One region of the Maricaulis sp. MIT060901 genome, then DNA from elsewhere that is predicted to be linked to it. Evidence: predicted binding sites of a transcription regulator. Region 1 holds the regulator's gene; each other region holds the start of a gene.
What was found. The regulator LexA, encoded in region 1, represses DNA repair genes until DNA is damaged. The targets are predictions, from matches to a motif close to ATGTTCCNCTTGTGTTCC.

Region 1 (5,195 bases):
CGAAGCGCCTAGTTTGGCCGCGGAGGCCCGCAATGCTCTTGATGATCGACAATTATGACAGCTTCACCTTCAACCTGGTGCATTATTTCCAGGAGCTCGGAGCTGATATTGCTGTGCATCGCAACGATGCGTTGAGCGTCAATGAAGCGCTGGCTCTCGGCCCGTCAGCCATCGTGCTCTCACCGGGTCCGTGTGATCCTGACCGTGCCGGCATCTGTCTCGACCTGATTGCCCAATCGCCAGACGACATGCCGATCCTGGGCGTCTGCCTGGGTCATCAGTCCATCGGTCAGATCTTCGGGGGCAAGGTTGTTTCCGCCAAGGAAATCATGCACGGGAAAACCAGTCCGGTCACCCATGCCGGCACCGGTGTTTTCAAAGACTTGCCCTCACCTTTTGAGGCAACACGTTACCATAGCCTGGCCATCGAACCGAACAGCCTGCCCGCTGAACTCAAGGCCAATGCCTGGACCGCCGATGGCGAGATCATGGGCGTACATCATGTCGAGCGACCGGTTCACGGGGTGCAATTCCACCCGGAGTCCATCGCGTCGGAACACGGCCATCAATTGCTGCGTAACTTCCTGAAATTAGCTGGCACGCCACTGAAAACAGCTGCGTGAGACACATCGCGGGCGATTGAATTTCTGCCACAGCCAGCTAGATTTGCCGGGTTCGCGAAGTTCAACCTGAGCCAGCCGGTATGCCGATCCTGAACCGACATGTCCTGAATGCCTTCACTGCCGATCCGGCGGTGGCGTCAGTCATGCCGTCATCGCGCGTTCGATGCCGTGTGCTGGATCGGCGATGGCGCAGCTTGCCCTGCTAGCCCACCCTTCTCCAGACAAACTGAACAAGAGAGAGCGATGACTGAGCTCGCTATCTGCCTGCAGGCCATGAGCCGCGGGCAACGACCGGACACGAAACAGATTGAAGCCGCCTTCAACCTCCTGATGGAAGGTGATGCGCCCGATGCCGCGATTGGTGGCTTCCTGATGGGGCTTGCCGCACTTGGAGAAAGTCCGGCAGACATCGCAGCGGGCGCTCGCGTGATGCGTGGCCGCATGACCCGGATCAACGCGCCTGACGGGGCCATCGACACCTGCGGAACCGGTGGTGATGGCAAGGGTGCCTACAATATTTCCACCGCTGCCGCGATTGTCGCTGCTGGCGCCGGCGCCAACGTCGCCAAACACGGCAATCGCGCTGCCAGTTCGAAATCGGGGTCTTCGGATGTTCTCGCGGCATTGGGCGTACGCCTGGACGTGGGCCCGCAAACGGTCGAGGAAAGCCTCGAAAAGGCCGGTGCTGGTTTCCTTTTCGCGCCAGCCCACCACAGCGCCGTTCGCCACGTGGCCAGCGCCCGCAAGAGCCTGGGTGTGCGCACCGTCTTCAACCTCCTAGGTCCGCTTTCCAATCCGGCGGGGGTCAAACGGCAATTGCTGGGTGTCTTCGACGAGCGCTGGCTTGAGCCCATGGCCGAAGCCCTGCGTGACCTGGGCTGCGAACGTGCCTGGGTAATGATCGGTGATGACGGCATGGATGAAATCACGACAACGACCACGACCCAGGTCGCTGAGCTGAAGAATGGCGAGATCACGCGCTTTGTCGTCGATCCGGCAGAATACGGCATCGCCAAGGCCAGCGAGGCAGACCTCCAGGGCGGCGATCCGGAGTTTAACGCAAAGGCGATCCGGGCCTTGCTCGATGGTGAGCTCGGCGCTTTTCACGACATCGTCGTCCTCAACGCCGGGGCCGCGCTCGTAATCGCTGACCTGGCCAACGATCTAGCCGACGGCATCACCAAGGCCAGGGCCGCTATCGTTGACGGACGTGCCCGTAAAACGCTCGAGCAGATGATCGCAATCACCTCGCAGGGGGTCGACGCATGAACCAGATGCCTGACGCACTTGCGCGCATCACCGCTTACAAGTTGAACCATATCCAGGCCTGCAAGGCGCAGCGTTCCTATGAGGACATCGCCGCGCTCGCTGCCGATCAGCCGCCGGTGCGCGGCTTCTTCGATGCACTTCGACGCGATGCGCGCGAACGCGGCCTGGCCCTTATCGCCGAGGTCAAGAAGGCCAGCCCCTCCAAGGGTCTTATCCGCGAGGACTTCAATCCTCCGGTACTGGCCAAGGCCTATGAAGACGGTGGAGCCACCTGCCTTTCCGTGCTGACTGATACGCCAAGCTTCCAGGGTGATGACAGCTTCCTGGCCGCGGCACGCGATGCCACCGGGCTTCCCGCGCTGCGCAAGGACTTTCTCTATGACCGCTACCAGGTCGCGGAAGCCCGAGCGCTCGGCGCTGACGCAATCCTGGTCATCATGGCGGCCGTTGATGATGCCTGTGCCCGCGAGCTCATGGATGAAGCCGACAAGTGGTCACTCGACGCGCTTGTGGAAGTCCATGACGAGGCGGAGCTGGACCGAGCGCTCGCCCTAGAGGCACCGCTGATCGGCGTCAACAATCGTGACCTGCGGACATTCGAAACCTCGCTCAGCACTTTCGAGCGTTTGTCCACACTCGTGCCGGACGACCAGTTCATGGTAGCCGAAAGCGGGATATTCACGGCTGATGATGCTGCGCGGCTGAAGCTTTCAGGCGCCGGAGCCTTGCTGGTCGGCGAGAGCCTGATGCGTCAGACTGATGTCGAACAGGCAACGAAAACGCTGATGGCGGCCTATTAGCCCCTGTTGACGACAAAATAGAACACATGTAGAACACCCATCAAGTTGCCGCTTTGTTCCGGCGAATTGGAGGGAGTCGAGCTGTGCTGACCCGCAAGCAACATGAACTGCTTTTGTTCATCCATGAGCGCATCAAGGAAACCGGTGTCTCACCCTCCTTTGACGAGATGAAAGGTGCACTCAGCCTGGCCTCGAAATCCGGCGTTCACCGCCTGATCACGGCACTGGAAGAACGCGGTTTCATCCGCCGTCTTGCCCACCGCGCCCGCGCACTGGAGGTCCTCAAGCTTCCCGAAAGCGCCGCCGCTGAAAACACCGAGGAAAAATCAGCCGATCTTGGTCCCAATGTGGTGCGCGCTGATTTCACAGGCCAGGGTGCAGCCCCCTCCGATGATCGCGGCACGATCGAGGTTCCCATGCTGGGGCGTATTGCTGCCGGTGTTCCCATTTCTGCCATCCAGCACGAAACCGATCGCCTGCCCGTCGCGGCTGACATGCTGGGCAATGGCGAGCATTTCGCGCTCGAAGTGAACGGCGATTCCATGATCGAGGCCGGTATTCTCGATGGTGACACGGTCCTCATCCGTCGCTGCGATGTGGCCGATACAGGCGACATCGTTGTCGCGCTGGTCGATGACGAGGAAGCCACGCTGAAGAAGCTGCGCAAGAAAGGCGGGTCTGTCGCGCTTGAAGCGGCCAATCCGGAATACGAGACCCGTATCTTCCCGCCACACCGGGTGAAGGTTCAGGGCAAGCTCGTCGGCCTGCTGCGTAGCTATCACTAGATTTCAGGTCTGCCAGGGCCAGCTGGTTTCCGCCGCATCCACATAGCGGATACGGGCGACACCGCTGTTGTTGAGCCAGACCAGGGCATTGCCGCGTTCGGCGAGTTCAGACAGTGCAATGACCGGACGCCCGCATCGGCGCCCAATCCAACGCGGTGTGTCCGCGGAAAGCACGACCAGGTCGGCGCGCTCGCAATCCTCCTGCAAGGCCTCAATCCGACTGGGCACTGCAATGCGCAGATAGTCGGTTTCAAGCAGGCAACCCAGATCATCACAGGCCGCCCTCTCCCCGGTTTGCCCCGCCATGGCAGACCGCTCCAGGAAGACCTGGCGCCCGAACCGGCCACGACGCAACGTGTTGGCGGTCCATCCCTCGCCCGACCGAGCTACCACAACCCCATCGGCGCTGATGAAGACATCCGGTTGCGGCCAGAGCGCCCAGAGTCCGACCAGCGTCGCAGCCACGCCGCCCGCGACAAGACGGGCCAGCAGCCCGCGCCCCAGGATCAACAACGCTGCGAGAGCGATATAAAGCGCCAGCCACCACCCCGGAACAGCCGGCACGGCACGCGCCGCTGTAGGCAAGGCCTCGATCCATCGTGAGATACTGAGAATGGTGTTAAGTCCCAGCTCCATCAGAGCAAAGGCCGGAGCGTCCAGTCCCACAGGCATCAGCAACAGCCCCAGAACGCCCGCCGGCATGACCAGGAATGAAAACACCGGCATCGCAAGCAAATTGCCCAGGAGCCCGTAACTGGCCAGGCGATGGAAGTGGAAAGCACCGATAACTGCCGTAGCGGTTCCGGCCACAAAACTTGTAAGCGTCAGTTCCCAGAAAGGGCGCAGGAAACCGGGCAATCGCCGTTCCATGACATCCTCTCTGGAACGTCGCCATTCGTGAACGGCAATAAGGGCCCCCACCGCGCTGAAAGACATCTGGAAGCCGGGTGAGATCACACTTTCAGGCTGGATCAGCACGACAGCTCCTAACGCGAGCGCAAAGGATTGCAGGGAAAACGCTCGTCGCCCCGCGATCATCGCTCCCAGTGCCACCACGGTGACGACAAAAGCCCGCTGTGTCGGAATTCCGGCACCGGAAATCAGCAGGTAGGCGACCGAAACCACCAGAGCAACAATCGCGGCGAGTCGCGCCACATCCTGTCTGCGTGCGAGCCGATTAATAGCGGAAAGCCCGAGACGAACCGCAAAGAAGGTTCCGCCGGCCATCAATGCCATGTGTAAACCGGATATCGCCAGAATATGGCCAAGCCCTGCCACGCGAAGGCTCTCTGCGGTCTCAGGGTCGATACCGGACCGATCTCCGACCAGCAGCGCCGCGGCAATCCCGGAGGCAGGTCCGTCTATGCGCGCTCGAATGGCTTCGGCCATGTCAAATCGCCATCGGGCCAGTAAACGTGGCGGACCCCGCCGGTCTTCGTCTTCCAGACGCTCAGGCAGAGACAACGCCCAACCCGAAGCGCGTATTCGTTGGAACCAGGCGTAATAACGCCCGTCATATCCACCTGGGACCACCGCGCCCCGCGGCGGTTCAAGCATGGCGGACAGGGACAGCCTGTCTCCCGGGCGGGCCTCGCCCGGACGAGCCAGCACACGCACGCGGTGCCAGCGATCCGCCTCCTCGATCCTGATGATAAGACGGGAGCGACCAGATCCGCTGCGCTCGATCCGCTCCAACCAACCGGTGATCTCGTTGCGCC
Region 2 (5,195 bases), 480 kb from region 1:
ATGTCGCCGCCGGCATGCTGGGCGAGGGCCTGCAGGGTCTGCATGTAGAGCTTGGAGGTGGCCCGGCTCCACGGCGCGATGGCGCCGTCATTGAGGGATTTGTCGCGATCGGGAACAACCAGGTCCTGGTCGAATTTCAGCGACTGGCCGAGGCCGTCACAAGTCGGACAGGCGCCAAACGGGTTGTTGAACGAGAACAGGCGCGGCTCGATTTCCGGAATGGTGAACCCGGAGACCGGGCAGGCAAACCGCTCGGAAAAGATGATGCGTTCCGGATTGCCTTTTTCGTCCTTGCGATCGGCAAACTCGGCGACGGCGATGCCATCGGTCAGGCGCAGGGCGGTTTCCAGGCTGTCGGCAAGGCGGCTTTCCAGCCCCTCCTTGATGACCACGCGGTCCACGACGACGTCGATATCGTGCTTGAACTTCTTGTCGAGCTCGGGCGCGTCTTCCAGCGTGTAGAACTCGCCATCCACCTTGACCCGCTGGAAGCCGGTCTTCAGCCATTCGGCAAATTCCTTGCGGTATTCGCCCTTGCGACCGCGGACGACCGGGGCCAGCAGGTAGAGCCGCGCGCCATCACCCAGCTCCATCAGCCGGTCGACCATCTGGCTAACGGTCTGGCTCTCGATCGGCAGTCCGGTCGCTGGCGAGTAGGGCGTGCCCACACGCGCAAACAACAGGCGCATATAGTCATAGATCTCGGTCACCGTACCCACCGTGGAGCGCGGGTTTTTCGAGGTCGTCTTCTGTTCGATCGAGATCGCCGGGGAGAGGCCCTCGATGGAGTCCATGTCCGGCTTGGCCATCAGCTCCAGGAACTGGCGCGCATAGGCGGACAGACTCTCGACATACCGCCGCTGACCCTCGGCATAGATGGTGTCGAAGGCGAGCGAGGACTTGCCCGAGCCGGACAGGCCCGTGAACACGATCAGGCTGTCGCGCGGCAGATCCACCGAGACGTTTTTGAGATTGTGCTCGCGTGCGCCCTGCACGCGGATCCTGTCTAGCGCCATGTCGGGAAACCCTGCCCAAATGAGTCGAAAACGTCTGTGAACATTTAGAGAACAGAAGCGCGCGCGTCCAGCGCCGGGTCTGCCTCCTCCCGACACAACGTAGGCAGCAGGAACACCGCGGCAACCATTCGTCTCAGCCGTGACGCATCATTGCGCGGGTGTGTGCGCCCGCTTCCCCTATCTTCTCCTCCCTAGAAGTGCCGGAGCGAAGCGGAGGCGAAGGGGGGGAGCGATAGCGAGCTATTCCTCCGGGCTGCGCCCTCCGGCCCCTCCGTCTCCGCCTTCGCCAAGGCTACGGCGGATCCACCTCCCCGAGGGGGAGGATGGTCGAGCTCGCGGATCGAGCGGCCGACCTGGTAGTGGGTTTCGGGAGGTCAGTTGGCTGGTGCCTGGTGGGGAAACCGGCTGGACAGCGGCTGAAGAGTGTGTGTCCCTGCTTGTGCGTTGGAACAGGCGCTGTGTTCCGGTTTTGCACCCGAGAGAACGGTATGGATGAGAGTTGCACCGGCTTCGTTATCTACGGACTGAACGAAGGCGTGACTGATACAATTTCATGGCTCAAAAAGGCGATTGAGCTATTCGAACAAGCTGGTGTGCAAATCGATAAATGCGCGCTTGCGGCCCCGGGATTCTCCGGGAAATTGGTCTCTTTTACCCGGTCAAAGGGAAAGATCGCGAGCCTCGATGAAGGTGTCGGTAGCTTTCAGCTTGTCGGTTTGACGAGGGAGGGCCGTCATCCCGTTTTCGATTTCCGGATGTACCTCATGGTTTCGCTGGAGAACGGTGTCGCCAATCTTGTTGCTGAGAGCGCGCTGTGGCGTCAAAACGAAAGCGCCATGGCGGACCTTGTCGAATTGTTGGTGGGGAGTGTGCCGGCAGGCTATGGGTTCGAATATGAGAGAGCCAGATCTGCTGGAGTCGTTACGTATGCTTTAGGCAGGGTGCAAGGCAATTGGGATGGAAGCAGTGAGGACAGTGACTCCGAACATCTCAATATATCATTTTGGAACCACGCGCGGAGGGAGGCGGTTTGGAAACACGGTCAGATGCGAAGCGTCTATCTCCAAAACTATCTGAACCGACAACACCTGAAACGGCCAATTGAAGGAATGTCGCTGGAAACCTGGATCAGTGCAGGGGAACACCGCGGTCACTTGCGGCAGATGAGCCGGGACATGTGGGTGTGGGACACTCGCGAAGCAGATCGAGACGGATTGCGCCGCGCCCTTTGGAGAGAAGGGATCCTGTTCAATTGGGCCAAGGACCTGGAGGGCGCTTCAAAGCATCCGAACGCCGGTGAGATAACGATTCCCTGGGGCAATTAGCTGTCGACTGATTAATGGGGACACGCGGTTCGCTTGATGGCTCAGCGAACATTCTTGACGACGAGAATGGCACGCCCGGGCGAGGGACAGAGATGCGAGCCCCTGGTATCCAGTGGTGTTCCGATTATCTTCCCCTCCGGGGAAGTGCCGGAGCAAAGCGGAGGCGAAGGGGGGCGAGCGGAGCGAGCTGACCTACGGGCTTCGCCCTCCGGCCCCTCCGTCTCCGCCTTCGCCAAGGATACGGCGGATCCACCTCCCCGAGGGGGAGGATGGTCGAGCTCGCGGATCGAGCGGCCGATCCAGGCCCGAGCTGCGTTTCTGGGTGTCGCTAGACAAGAACACAATTGTGTGAGTGTCTGTCTTGTCGCGGACTGTTGGTGCGCCTACCAGCCACCTCGAACATAACGGAGCCTGAGATGTTCAACTGGGGCAAAAAGAAGACTGTCAAACCAGTTGAGTGCGACGAGGAAACGTACCGTGAGCGGAGCCTGCGGGATTTTCGAGCGGATGCAGAACAAACCGCCATTGCTCGAGCGCAGGCGTGCGAGCGCGGGAATGTTGTTCACCAGGTTCGGATGTTGGAGTCCGAGATAGGTGCGTGGGTGCAGCTCGTCGTGACAAACTGGAGGGTGCAAGGTGAGTATGAGGATGCGCTGCACGCCCTGCTTCGCCTGCAGGAGGTTGCACTCGAACTATCCCAGCTTCCGGGCGGAAGAATTGTGGAGGGAGAATCCATCAATTCACTTCATCTCCTCTTGATCGCGGCGGGCAGAGCAGAGCTGATTCCTCAAATATTTCCAACGTTCGCGACCGTCTATCCATGGGATGTTGTTGATGGTGTTTTGATCGCAAATATATTGGGAAAGCCCGTCCCCGCAGCTGCTACGGAAAAGGCAAAATCGCTTCTCGAGGGGCGCGGAGAAATCGCGCGCACGTATCGGTCGTACTTTGAATTACTTGAGCGCGAAAAACCAACTGAGGGTCGTGAAGCGATTTTGGTTCGGGCGGAGAGTAATTGGGAGAACAGAGCGAGGTCGACCGCCGAGTATCCTGGACCGAATTTCGGAATTGGTCAGGCTGTGGTCAAGGTGGAAATTGATCTGCGCTTGGCTGCAGTTCTGAGCCAATTGGATTTTGGAGGCGATAGTCCGCACGCTTGGCCTTGGGGGCGAGCGCAGCGAGCAGCTGACCTCCGCGCTGAAGCGACAAAGGTTTGAAGGGTACGACCACCTGTACACGCCTGTGGAAGCACAGCGCTGCGCTCTGGACATCCCGTCTTTTCGCCGTCCACACTCCGCTGCAAGAATCGCGTGTTTGACGCGCGGAACAGAATGTGAACAAATGGCGGGCGAGAAGCTGGCCGAGAATGGAGACCAGGGCGATGGCGGGTGTGAACAAGGTAATTCTGGTAGGTAATCTGGGCCGTGACCCGGAAGTCCGTCGCATGAATTCCGGCGATGCGGTCTGCAATCTGTCCATAGCGACGTCCGAGAGCTGGCGTGACCGCCAGACCGGCGAGAAGCGCGAGAAGACGGAATGGCACCGTGTGGTCATCTTCAACGAGAACCTGGTGAAGGTCTGCGAGAACTATCTGCGCAAGGGCTCCAAGGTCTATGTCGAAGGCCAGTTGCAGACCCGCAAATGGACCGACCAGAACGGTCAGGAAAAATACTCCACCGAGGTCGTGCTGCAGAAATTCCGCGGCGAGCTGCAAATGCTCGACGGCCGCAATGAAGGTGGCAGCAGTTTTGAATCGGCACCGTCCAGAAGTGCTCCCGCGGCCATGGATGGCCCGAAAGAGGACTTCCGGAACGCAGATCTGGATGATGAAATCCCGTTCTAGGACATGAATTCGCCGTCTTGTGCCGCAAGCTTCCTGGCAGATGGCTAAATCGGAGCATGACATGCGTGCATTTCTGACCACTGCCTTTCTGACCACTGGCTTTTCCATCCTGGGCCTCGCCGGACCGGCCCTGGCCCAGGAAGACCCCAATCTGCGTACCCCGTCGATCTATGTGATCGAACATGAAGGGGTGAGAGGTGAGTTTGTAGTCGGTGATGCGGCATGGGGCGATGTCCTGGCGACCCTGTCGGCCGTGCGCAGTGCAGATGAAGCGCAAGCCGAGGCCATCTCCCAGCAACTCTGGGAGCGTCGCGATCTGAATCCGCCGGTTTTCCTGTTTGAGGTGGCCCGCCGCGAGGCTGCAAGCAATCCGGAGCGGGCGCTGGAGGCTTATTTCCTCGGGCGTGCCCGGTCTGTTTATGACGCCATGCGCTGTGTCGACAGCACGTCGATGGAAGTGGTCGACATGGCCTCGCAATATGCCGGTGAGGGCATTGTGACCCTGTTGTCGGAAAGGCTCGACCTGGCCGAGCCGGCACTGGAACGTCTGCTCAATTCCGGCGAAGCCTTTTCCAGCCAGGCTTCACCCTGGTGGGCCTGTTCCTTCGGGCAGGCCGCCTATTATGCGGCGGTGAACAATTCCCCGATGGCGGGCAATGAATGGCTGAAGGTCGAGGCAACCTGGTCCTCGTTGCAGGATACCGTGCGCCGCAATATCGAGGGAAATCTGCTGATTGTTCAGAGCGCGAGAGCCCAGGCGAACGCTCAACCCTGATCATGATCCGGCGGCGGAGCTTTTGAATGAAACTTCTCGTCGCCGGCGCAGCGGGCTTTATCGGCTCCCACATCGCAACAGCCCTCCAGGCGCGCGGTCATGAGGTGATCGCCGCGGCACGCTCCTGGCGGTCGGCCCGGACACGCTTGCCCGCGCTGGACTGGATCCCGTGTGACTTCACCACCGACAAGACGGCCGACTGGACAGGCCGGCTCGAGGGTGTGAATGCGGTGATC
Region 3 (5,195 bases), 160 kb from region 1:
GGCCACGCCCATAACGGGCGGGCTCCTGCTGGAGATGCTCACCGATCCGGAACCGGGTCCTCGTCCGAACCGGCGCAATCGCGGCCGCGGCCGACCGGGTCATGCCCCCAAGCGTGGTGGCCGTCCCTGGAAGAAGGGCAAGCGGCGATGAGCGATGAGAGCCATGACAGGAAACTGCCGGCGATCCGCCCGCGTCTCGCAGCCTCGCTGATCCTGACCCGCGGCGACCGGGACAATCTTGAAGTCTTGATGGGCAGACGGTCGTCCAGACACGTCTTCATGCCCAATAAATACGTTTTTCCGGGCGGACGCGTGGACCGTGCCGACAATACAGCACCGCTTGCCGCTGACCTGGCCAGCGAACCGCTTCACGTAATGCAGAAACACCTCCCGGAACGCCGGGCGCGGGCTGCTGCCGTGGCTGCCGTCCGCGAAACCGCGGAAGAAACCGGATTGCTCATCGCCGCCCGGGGCGCGACACGCTCGCGCCATCCGCACTGGCAGCCCTTCCAGCGCGATGGCCTTTTGCCGGACCTCTCCGCCCTGCGCCTCATCACTCGCGCCATCACGCCTCCGGGACGCAAACGCCGCTTTGACACCTGGTTCTTCACCGCAGACGTATCTGCACTGGCCGATGAGCGCGCGCCGGTACCCAGCGAGGAACTCGAAGATGTTCACTGGGTAGCCTTCCCGGACGCCAAGAAACTTGACCTGCCCATCGTCACGCATTTCGTGCTGGAGGAGTTGCTGCGCGTCCAACCGCCCGAGCCCCAGCCCGTGCGTTGTTTCCGGGCACGTCACGGCAAGATGCTGGTGGAAGATATCTGACCCGCTCGCGCATGCAGGGTGAAAATTTCTAGGACAAGCGTGCTGCCCGGTCCTATAGCTGGGGCATGTCCACAGCGCATTTCTTCACTGACAAGGCTTTCGCCAACAATCGTTCGTTGATCGCAGCCATTTGTTGTGCTGCGGTTTGTGGCATCGTTTTCGGCCTGTCCATGCCACTGATTTCGCTGCGCCTGGAAGAAATGACCGGCTCCGGCCTGATGGTCGGGCTCAATGGCGCTGCTGCAGCACTGTCGACCCTTGTGATCGCGCCGCTGGTTCCCCGCCTGATGGCGCTGCTGGCGCCGCGTCGGCTTCTCGTGCTCTCACTGGTCGGCGCGGCGGGCCTGTTCACACTGCTGCCGGTTTTTCCAGTCGTGCTGATGTGGTTCCTGCTGCGTTTTCTGATCGGCTGTTTCATGACCGTGATCTTCGTGATTTCGGAAAGCTGGATCAATCAGATCGTCTCACCGGACAGGCGCGCCCTGATGCTTGGTGTCTATGGCACGGCACTTTCCGGCGGCTTCGGTATTGGCGGCCTGCTTTTCTCCGCACTGCACGGTGCCGGCGACACAGCCTTTTATCTGGGTGCCTTCATCTTCCTGGCCGGCACCCTTCCGATTCTTTTCCTGGAGGGCCCACAGGCCACAGCGCCGGATGCGGAATCCACTTCGCTGCCCAGCCTGATCAAGACCGCCATGATCGCGCCCAGCGCCATCCTTGCCGGTCTGGCCTTCGGTGCGACGGAGACCCTGCTCTATTCCATGTTGCCGGTGTATGGCAAAAACATCGGGCTAGAGCACACGATGATCGGCCTGATGGTCCTTGCCGTGGCCCTGGGAGCCATCGTATTCCAGCTCCCGATCGGCTGGGTTGCGGATAGGACATCGCGTCGCCTGACCCTGCTCTGGATCGCTGTCATCGCAACATTTGCGTCTGTGCTGGCCGGGTTTGCCGGCAACAACACCCTGTTGCTTCTGCCCATCCTGTTTGTGCAGTCCGGCGTCGTCAGCGGGCTCTACACGGTCGGTCTCTCCCTCCTCGGTGAACGCTTCACCGGCGGAGCAATTGCCACCGCGAACGCGACCTTCATCTTTGCATATGGCGTAGGATCACTGGTCGGCCCGCCGACCGCAGGGCTGGCCATGGACGCGGTTGGCCCCTGGGGCCTGCTCGCTGTTCTCGCCGGGATTACGGGCGCCTATGTCATTGTTGTGTCGCTGCGTACAGTTTTTGGCGGTGCCAAGAGTTGACACTCAGCCCCGCGTGAGTATGTTCGCGCGCTCTCGCGACGGCAATGGGGCCGTTTGTGCGCGATGAACCAGGACTTTTGAGCCATGGCGAAGCCAACAACGATCAAGATCCGCCTGAACTCCACGGCTGGAACCGGTTACTTCTACGTAACCAAGAAAAACGCGCGCACCATGACCGAGAAGCTCGTGCTGAAAAAGTACGATCCGGTTGCCCGCAAGCACGTTGAGTTCAAAGAAGGCAAAATCAAGTAAGCTGTTAAAGCTTAACTTGTTTTCGTATCAGGCTGCAGCTCATGCTGCGGCCTGAACTCGATTCCGGCCATCGGTTTTCGCCTCATAGAGCGCGGCATCGGCCCGGCGCAACAGCGATTCCATCGGCTCTCCCGACGATGCCTGGGCCAGGCCAACACTGACTGTGACCGGCAGTTCCAGCTCGTCCGACAGCTTGAACAATTCACTGCAGACACTGCGGCGAATGCGCTCGGCAGCATGCTCGGCCTCGGCCAGACCAGAGCCCGGCATCAGAATCACAAACTCCTCACCGCCATAACGCGAAGCTAGGTCCAGCGCCCGCAATTGTGCGGTAATGCGCTGGGCAAAGATTTTCAGCACCACATCTCCGGCCTCATGGCCATGCGTGTCGTTGATGCGCTTGAAATAGTCGATATCCAGCAAAAGCACGGAAACTGGTGCTCCACCGGCATTCGCGCTCTCGACCGCCTGGCGCAGACGCGATTCGATGAAACGACGATTGTGCAGCCCTGTCAGCGCGTCGGTGATCGCCATGTTCAGGCTCTCATCCAGGCGATTGCGAAGCTTGTCCGCATAGCGTTTGCGACGCAGCTGGGTGCGCACACGCGCAGCGAGCTCGCTGGCATCTACCGGCCGGTAGACAATGTCATTTGCACCCAGCTCCAAAGCCTTCACGGCCATCTTGACGTCATCCGGGTTGACGATGGCGACGATCGGAATCTGACGTGTCGCCGTATCGGATCGAATGCGAGCACACACACGCAAACCGTCAAAGGTCGGACAGGTCAGGTCCAGCAACATCAGATCGATACCGCTCTGCATGCGCTTGACTGCCGAGGCGGGCTCCAGCTCGTAGTCTGCGTCAATTCCGTCCGGAAAAGCGCGGGCAAAACGTTTGCCGCTACGTTCCTCGCTGGTGACGACAAGCGCGGTTGCGGGCTGGGCATCCAGCTCGACCGGGTCAGCCACGATACCGGCAAGCGCCCCGCCCTGGTCGCGATAGCGCAACTCGTCCAGCACGGCCTTCAGACGCAATAGACTGCGTACGCGTGCAAACAAGGTGACATCGTCGATCGGCTTGGTCAGGAAATCATCAGCACCACATTCCAGACCCCGAATGCGATCCTCGCGCTGATCCAGCGCTGTGACCATGATGACCGGGATGTGGCGGGTTTGCAGATCGACCTTCAGGCGCTGGCAGGTCTCGTAACCATCAATGCCAGGCATCATGATGTCGAGCAGGATCAGGTCGGGTTGTTCCTGGCGAGCGAGATCGATGGCATCAACACCGTTCTCGGCCGTGCACACGTCGAAATACTCGGCAAGGAGCTTCGCCTCCAGCATTCGGACGTTGGCAGGCTGGTCATCGACGACAAGAATACGGGCACTCATCGTCTACCCCCTAGTCCAAGAATTGGCGAACCGTTTCAATGAAGGTGGAGACGGTGATGGGTTTGGACAGATAGGCTTCGCAGCCGCCTTTGCGAATGCGTTCCTCATCGCCCTTCATGGCAAAGGCCGTGACCGCGACGACCGGAATCGTCTGCAGGGAATCATCTTCCTTGAGCCATTTCGTCACTTCCAGGCCAGAGACCTCCGGAAGCTGAATGTCCATGAGAATGAGATCAGGTGTGTGTTCACGCGCCATTTCAAGCGCCTTGAAACCATCCTTGGTCTGCAAGGTCTCATACCCATGAGCCTCAAGCAGATCGTTGAAGAGCTTCATATTGAGCTCGTTATCTTCGACGATCAGGACCTTTTTCGGCATGACCTGCAGCATAGCGACGACACGCTTCCCGTAGATGGTGCGCCTTTGCGGCGCTTGTTGAACCCCTCGTGCACTAAAACCGATCTTCCTTAACCAACAATGAGTCAGGCGGCGCTTTTCTTGCCCCGTAGAACAAGATAAGAACAAAGCCAGCGATACAAGCTTATATCTAAAGGCATATAAGGCAAAATCATGATCCGGCTCGGCATCGATCTCGGCGGTACGAAAATCGAGGCGCTCGCTATTGATGAAACGGGTGTCGAGCTGGTCCGGAAACGGGTCCCGACCCCGCGCGCCTATGAGGCCGGATTGCTTGCTATAACTGAGTTGGTCAGCGAACTGGAGCGAGAAATCGGCAAGTCCATGCACGTCGGCATCGGCCACCCCGGCTCGCTCAGCCCCGCCACGGGCCTCATGCGCAACGCCAATTCGACCTGGCTCAATGAGACCCCTTTCAAGTCAGACCTTGAGGCACGATTGGGACGAGCGATTCGCCTGGCCAATGATGCGGATTGTTTTGCCTTGTCCGAAGCCGTCGACGGCGCCGGGCGAGATTATCGAACGGTTTTTGGCGTCATCATTGGCACGGGTGTAGGCGGCGGGATCGTGGTGGATCGCACGCTTCACACTGGTGCCCAACGTATTGCCGGAGAATGGGGTCACAACCCCCTGCCCTGGATGAGCCCGGACGAGTTTCCAGGGCCCCGATGCTGGTGCGGACGTGTTGGCTGTATTGAAACCTTTCTTTCCGGCCCCGGCTGGGCCTCGATACACAACAACGAATACGCGTCTCAACTCACGGCCGAACAGATCGCAACCGACCCTTCCGAGCAATGCGTCGACAGTCGTGCCGACTATGCCGCGCGTCTCGGCCGTGCGCTGGCGAGCGTCATCAACATCATAGATGCCGACTGCGTTGTCCTGGGCGGAGGTGTGTCCAATACACCGGGCCTGGCACAAGCGGTCGAAACGCGGCTTGCCGAGTGGGTCTTCTCCGACATTTGCCGGACGCGTGTGGTGACCAATCAGCACGGCGACAGTTCCGGTGTCCGCGGAGCGGCCTGGCTGTGGGGACCTGATGAATGAGTGACGCCGGC

Region 2: a site for LexA is predicted at 3,665-3,682, ahead of ssb (single-stranded DNA-binding protein). Genes of this name have one in related genera too.
Region 3: a site for LexA is predicted at 4,228-4,245, ahead of SIC17_RS15350 (ROK family protein). Genes of this name have one in related genera too.

The regions. Positions count from the first base shown of each region.
Region 1 covers NZ_CP138920.1:746-5,940, reverse strand. The annotation lists gene SIC17_RS00030 (anthranilate synthase component II) at 33-623, shown strand; gene trpD (anthranilate phosphoribosyltransferase) at 867-1,892, shown strand; gene trpC (indole-3-glycerol phosphate synthase TrpC) at 1,898-2,692, shown strand; gene lexA (transcriptional repressor LexA) at 2,776-3,477, shown strand; gene SIC17_RS00010 (ComEC/Rec2 family competence protein) at 3,481-5,195, opposite strand, start outside.
Region 2 covers NZ_CP138920.1:485,363-490,557, reverse strand. The annotation lists gene uvrA (excinuclease ABC subunit UvrA) at 1-1,016, opposite strand, end outside; gene SIC17_RS02465 (hypothetical protein) at 1,505-2,341, shown strand; gene SIC17_RS02460 (hypothetical protein) at 2,758-3,558, shown strand; gene ssb (single-stranded DNA-binding protein) at 3,723-4,184, shown strand; gene SIC17_RS02450 (hypothetical protein) at 4,246-4,959, shown strand; partial or broken gene SIC17_RS02445 (NAD-dependent epimerase/dehydratase family protein) at 4,986-5,195, shown strand, end outside.
Region 3 covers NZ_CP138920.1:3,092,051-3,097,245, reverse strand. The annotation lists gene rnr (ribonuclease R) at 1-151, shown strand, start outside; gene SIC17_RS15375 (NUDIX hydrolase) at 148-828, shown strand; gene SIC17_RS15370 (MFS transporter) at 894-2,078, shown strand; gene rpmG (50S ribosomal protein L33) at 2,163-2,330, shown strand; gene SIC17_RS15360 (PleD family two-component system response regulator) at 2,370-3,722, opposite strand; gene SIC17_RS15355 (response regulator) at 3,733-4,098, opposite strand; gene SIC17_RS15350 (ROK family protein) at 4,291-5,184, shown strand; gene SIC17_RS15345 (DNA polymerase IV) at 5,181-5,195, shown strand, end outside.